Deinococcus aerius: one gene and its partner. The main gene of each other region encodes a partner of the protein of the gene in region 2 in a complex. Links are inferred from orthologs where the notes say so. Each region holds a gene or a part of one and is shown on either strand. Other genes may lie near its edges.

Evidence for each region. The genes of interacting proteins can lie anywhere in the genome.
Region 1: the proteins of secY (region 2) and secG are in contact, whole or in part, in a crystal structure (PDB 5AWW), measured with the Thermus thermophilus proteins. The link is inferred for Deinococcus aerius from one-to-one orthologs. Residues at the interface, in WP_096411648.1 of Thermus thermophilus: Leu14, Gln16, Arg17, Phe20, Ile34, Pro35, Pro37, Ile72, Arg108, Arg109, Asn112, Gln113, Arg116, Ile117, Ile120, Pro145, Gly146, Trp147, Phe152, Phe155, Val156, Val159, Thr160, Val162, Ala163, Gly164, Ala166, Leu167, Trp170, Glu173; in WP_223903268.1 of Thermus thermophilus: Tyr5, Ile9, Tyr12, Leu13, Ala16, Leu19, Val20, Val23, Leu24, Gln26, Glu27, Pro28, Gln30, Gly31, Ala32, Asp34, Leu35, Met36, Gly37, Gly38, Ser39, Ala40, Asp41, Leu42, Phe43, Ala45, Arg46, Val48, Tyr53, Thr56.

What each region holds. Positions count from the first base shown.
Region 1 is NZ_BFAG01000001.1:157,023-159,881, forward strand. The notes cover bases 72-2,859. They hold secG (preprotein translocase subunit SecG), read left to right. Parts: upstream 72-1,247; coding sequence 1,248-1,472; downstream 1,473-2,859. Other genes in these bases: purD (phosphoribosylamine--glycine ligase), read left to right, coding at 72-1,035; DAERI_RS00705 (ABC transporter substrate-binding protein), read left to right, coding at 1,911-2,859. Also shown: more of purD, read left to right, coding at 1-71. UniProt on the Bacillus subtilis protein: Involved in protein export. Participates in an early event of protein translocation.
Region 2 is NZ_BFAG01000026.1:9,237-12,104, forward strand. Bases 1-2,797 are described here. They hold secY (preprotein translocase subunit SecY), read right to left. Parts: upstream 2,165-2,797; coding sequence 836-2,164; downstream 1-835. Other genes in these bases: DAERI_RS21410 (adenylate kinase), read right to left, coding at 93-686; rplO (50S ribosomal protein L15), read right to left, coding at 2,166-2,636; rpmD (50S ribosomal protein L30), read right to left, coding at 2,633-2,797. Also shown: more of rpmD, read right to left, coding at 2,798-2,800; rpsE (30S ribosomal protein S5), read right to left, coding at 2,812-2,868. UniProt on the Bacillus subtilis protein: The central subunit of the protein translocation channel SecYEG. Consists of two halves formed by TMs 1-5 and 6-10.

The sequences.
Region 1 (2,859 bases), on a different replicon or contig from region 2:
GGGCTGGTGGACGCCTGCCGGGAGCGGGGCGTGCCCGCCTTCGGCCCTGGCCGCGCCGCCGCCCGGCTGGAGGGCGACAAGGCGTGGAGCAAGGCTTTTATGCTCCGCCACGGCATCCCGACCGCCGCGCACCGCAGCTTCGACAGCCTGGAAGAGGCCCTCACCCACGCCGCCGCGCAACCCCTCCCGCTCGTGGTGAAAGACGCCGGGCTGCGGGCCGGGAAGGGCGTCACCATCGCCCACACCCGGGCGGAGGCGGAGGCAGCCCTGCGCGACATCTTCACCCAGGAGGGCGCCCGGGCCGTGCTGGAGGAGTTCATGACCGGGCAGGAGGTCACGGTCCTCGCGCTGACCGACGGCGAGCGGTACGCCCTGACCCCCCCCAGCCAGGACCACAAGACCATCTTCGAGGGCGACACCGGCCCGATGACGGGCGGCATGGGCGTGATCTGCCCCTTCCCGCTCCCGGAGGCGGACCTGGAACGCATCCGGGCCGAGATCGTCGAACCGACCCTCGCCGGAATGCGGGCCGAGGGACATCCCTTTACCGGGGTCCTGTATGCGGGCCTGATGCTGACACCTGGCGGCCCGAAGGTCGTCGAATTCAACGCCCGCTTCGGCGACCCCGAGGCCGAGGCGGTGCTGCCGCTCCTGGAGAGTGACCTCGCCCGGCACGCGCTGGATGCCGCGGGCGGCCACCTCGACCCCGCCAGCGTGCGCTTCCGCGACGGGGCCAGCGCGGTCGTGATCCTGGCGGCCCCCGGCTATCCCGGCGAGCCCCGGAAGGGCATTCCCCTGCGCCTCCCCGATCCCGGCCCCGGCGAGGTGATCTACCACGCGGGCACCGCCGAGCAGGGGGGGCAACTCGTGAGCAGCGGGGGCCGGGTGCTCGCCGTGACTGCCACCGCGCCCTCGCTGAACGGGGCACTGGGCCGCGCCTACGCGCTGGCGGGCCGGGTGGACTTTCCCGGCGCGCAACTCCGGCGTGACCTCGGGGGGCGGATCGGGGCGCAGCCGGACCCCCAGCCCGTTTGACCCCGGACCCCGGGCGCGCTAGCATCCGCCTGGCCCGCAACCCGGGCAACCGTGCCGGTGTGGCGGAATCGGTAGACGCACTCGACTCAAAATCGAGCGGGAAACCGTAGGGGTTCGAGTCCCCTCACCGGCACCACCCCAAGGAATCCCGGAAGGCCTGTTTTCCCGCGGGCATCTCCCGAGTAGAGCGCAGTCCGACCCAGAGGTCCCCCATGATTCTGACGTTGTTTATCATCCTGTTCGCCCTGGTTTGCGTGGGGCTCGTGTTTTTCGTGCTGCTGCAGGTGCCCAGGCAGGCCGGACTCTCGGCCAGTATGGCCTCCGGCGGCTCGCTGCTGGGCGGGCGCGGCGTGGAGGGCGGCCTGATCCGCGTAACCAGCGTGCTGGGCGGACTCTTCATGCTGCTGGCGCTGCTGATCAGTTTCGTCTCGCGTTAAAAGCATCTGTTCGTGCCGCCGTCTCCCATCAGGAGACGGCGGCATTCGTTTGGTCGGGATGGGTGGCGACCCCTTAATGGGGACGTTCGCCCTGCAGTGCATGGTTTTACAGGATAACCGTGCCGCTATAGAAGCCGTTTTTCGCCACCGGGGCTCGTCCCCACGCCTCTGGGCACGCCAAAAACCGCTTAGGACGAGGCCCGGCGAGGTTCTGGCCCTCCGGCGGGCCGAACTATCATGCCCCATGAAGTGTGATCAATGTGTGATTATCCACTCGCACTGTCTGTTGCGCTCTTGACCTGATCTAAGCCTATCCATATAGTGGCGGCGCTGGAACCCTGAAAACGTTGTGTATGGCTGACTCCTGGCCCCCGCCGGGAGCCCAGATGACCGTAGCTCGTTTGCCGGACTGCGCCCTTCAGCCGAGGAGGCACCCCCATGAGAAAAGCCCTGTTCGTCGCGCTCGCCCTGACGGTCGGCTCCGCCACCGCTGCCCCCTTTGTCCTGCCCGCCAAGTGGATGGCCGCCAACCCCTCGCAGGCCAAGACCGGCGGTGAGGTCCGCATTTACTCGCTGAGCGACTACAAGACGCTCAACCCCTTCACCAGCGCCGAGGCGGACAGCCTCCCCGACCTGATGAGCGACGTTGGCCTGGGCGGCCTCTTTACCCAGGACCCCAGCACGGACAAGTTCATCCCGCACATGGCCGACGCCATGCCGACGGTGAGCAACGGTGGCAAGCGCTTCGTCGTGAAGCTGCGCCAGGGCATGAAGTTCAGCGACGGTCAGCCCATCACCGCCGACGACTTCGTGACGACCTTCAAGATCCACACGGACGACAAGGTCGGCAGCAACTCCTACGACAGCTTCTTCCTCAACGGCAAGCCCATCACGCTGAAGAAGATCGACGACTACACCCTGCAGTTCGACTTCCCGCAGGTCAGCTCGGGCGCCTATGTCCGCATGGCGTTCATCCCCTGGCCCGACCACGTCTTCGGCCCGGTGTACCGCAGCAAGGGCGCCGAGGGCATCAAGGCGATGTGGGGCATCAGCGCCGATCCCAAGACCATCGTGTCGCCTGGCCCCTGGGTGATCAGCAACTACCAGCCCGGGCAGCGCGCCGTGCTGAGGAAGAACCCCTATTTCGGCGAGTGGAACAAGGACGGCGCGGGCAAGCCCCTGCCGTACCTCGACACCATGAGCATCCGGCTGCTCAAGGACCTCAACGCGGGCCTGGCCGCCTACCTCGCGGGCCAGATCGACACCTTTGCTCCCAGCAAGGCGGACGATCTCGCGCAGATCAAGCGCGCCATCGACAGCGGCAACCTCAAGGCCCAGCTCTTCCCGAACGTCAGCCCCAACGCGACCAGCCAGTGGATCGTCTTCA
Region 2 (2,868 bases):
GATACAAGCCAAAGGGGAAGTTAGCACGGGGGCCGGGCGGGCGGCAAGAGGAGCGGGAACACACTTCCTCCCGCTCCCCGGGGCCTGGACGCTCAGCGCATCGTCTGCTGAATCCGCCCGTACACCTCGTCCATCGTGCCCACGCCGTCCACGTGACGCAGGTGCCCGCGCGCCGCGTAGTAGTCGATGAGCGGCTGGGTCTGCTCGCGGTAGACCTCCTGGCGCCTGCGGGCGACCTCCTCGGTGTCGTCGCTGCGGACCGGCTCGCCAAGCAAAGCCGCCTGCCGCCCCCGCTCCACAATTCGCTCGATCAGCAGCTCGTCGGGCACCTCCAGCAGGGGCACGGCAGTGACGGGGGCGCCCAGCTCCTCCAGCAGCATGTCCAGCGCCTCGGCCTGGGCGCAGGTGCGGGGAAAGCCGTCGAAAATCACCCGCACGGGCTCCATCCCGGCCAGGCGGTCGCGGATCAGCGCGATCAGGATGTCGTCGGGCACGAGCTGCCCGGCGTCGAGAATGGGCCTCACCTGCTGCCCGAGTTCGGTGCCGCGGGAGACGTGGTCGCGCAGGATTTCCCCGGTGCTGATCTTGGTCAGGCCCTGCTCGCGGGCGAGGCGTTCGGCCTGCGTCCCCTTGCCCGCGCCGGGCGGGCCGAGGAAAATCACGACCTTGTTTCTGGGTTGAGTCATCGCTCCTCCTGTTGGGATGTACAGCATAGGGCCAGGGCAGCCCGGTGGGGACCGTCCTGCCCAGCCTTGTTCCCCCTGGGGTGACGATGGAATAGGGGGGAGACAGCAAAAACCGCCCACCACGGGGGTGAGCGGTCCAAGAAGGCGCGTTAGCTGTTCAGGCGACCGCGAATGCGGCCCTTGCTGATAAAGCCGTCGTAGCGCCGCACGGTGAGCTGAGCCTCAAGCTGCTTCAGCGTTTCAAGCGCCACCCCCACGATGATCAGCAGGCCGGTTCCGCTGAACTGGAAGGTCGAGATGCCCGTCGCCCGCTGGACGATCTGCGGAATCACCGTCAGGATGACCAGGAAGATCGCGCCCCAGAGGCTCAGGCGGCTGCTGATCCCGCCCAGGTATTCGGCGGTGGGCGCGCCGGGACGAACGCCCGGGATAAAGCCGCCCGCCTCGCGCAGTTGCTCGCTGATGCGCTTGGGGTCAAACTGCACGCTGTTGTACAGGTACGTGAACCCGAAGATCAGCAGGCCCTCCAGCGCGATGTACCAGGGGCTGCCGGGCGTCAGGTGCGTCTGGATGAAGGCGTTTACCGCGGGCGCCCGGGTGGCCGTCGCGCTGGCGATCAGGTTGGGGATGATCAGCATGGCCGAGGCGAAGATCACCGGGATCACGCCCGCCTGGTTCACCTTGATGGGGAGCCAGGTGGCCTGCCCACCGAGGTTGCGGGCGGCACCCGCCGGAGCCCCGCCGCGCGCCCGCGCGTAGGTGACGGGCACCCGGCGCTCGCCCTGATACACATACACAATCCCGGCGATGGTCGCCAGAATCACCAGGATGAAGAAGGCGAGACCCAGGATGGACTGGTCGGGGTTGGTGCGGAACAGCTGGGCCGTCGCGCTGACCTCGTGCGGGTAGCGGGCGATGATGCCCGCCGTGATGATCAGGCTGATGCCGTTGCCGACGCCGACCTCGGTAATGCGCTCGCCGATCCACATGGTGAAGGCGATGCCCGCCACCTGCGTCAGCACCATCACGAGGACCGTAAAGAGGCCGGGGTCCCAGCCCACCGCGATAAAGGCGGGATTGTTGGTGATGTACAGCGAGAAGAAGAGCGCCTGCGCCGCGCCGAGGCCGATGGCCGCGTAGCGGGTGTACTGGTTGATCTTCTTGCGGCCCTCCTCGCCCTCCTTGCTGAGCTTTTCGAGCGAGGGAATGGTCGTGGTGAGAAGCTGGATCACGATGCTCGCCGTGATGTACGGCAGCACGCCCAGGGCGAAGATCGAGAACTGCGAAAGATTGCCGCCCGAGATCAGGCTGATCAACCCGAAAAGGCCACCCGTGGTGGCCTGTTCGAGAGCTGCCGTGTTCACGCCCGGTGTCGGGATGGTGCTTCCGAGGCGGAACACGGCGAGCAGCAGCAGGGTGAAGACAATCTTCCGCCGAAGGTCCGGAATCCGGAACGCGTCGCGGAAGGCGCGCAGCATGTTAGCCCGCCTGCTCGGTCGGCTCGGCGTCCGTGCCCGCCGCGGCGATCACGACCCGGCCACCCGCCGCCTCGACGGCCTGGATGGCCGCCTGGCTGGCCGCGTCCACGTGAACGGTCACGGCGCGGGTCACCTCGCCGCGGGCGAGGAGCTTGACCGGGCGGTTCTTGCGGCGCACCAGGCCCGCCGCTTCCAGCGCGGCGCGGTCCAGGGTGTCGCCCTCGACGCCCGCGAGCTGCGAGAGGTTGACGACCTCGTAGGTCGTGCCGACGTTGTTGAAGCCGCGCTTGGGCAGGCGGCTGATCAGCGTGCTGCGGCCACCCTCGAAGAATTGGCCCTTGCCCGCGCCGCTGCGCGCCTTCTGGCCCTTGTGCCCGCGTCCGGCGGTCTTGTCGGTGCCGCCGGGGCCGCGGCCCACGCGCTTGCGGTTCTTGCGGCTGCCGGGCGCCGGAGTCAGTTCGTGGAGCTTCACGCTTCCACCTCCACCAGATGCTGGACGGTCTTGATCATGCCGCGAATGCTGGGCGTGTCCGCCAGTTCACGGCTGTCGCCGATCTTCCGCAGGCCGAGCGCCTTCACGGTCTCGACCTGGTTCTTGGGGCGGCCAATCACGCTGCGCCGCAGGGTCACCTTCACGGTCGTACCAGTCACTGGACACCTCCCGCCTGGGCCGCCCCGGCCTCGGTGGTGGCGGAGTTCGCCAT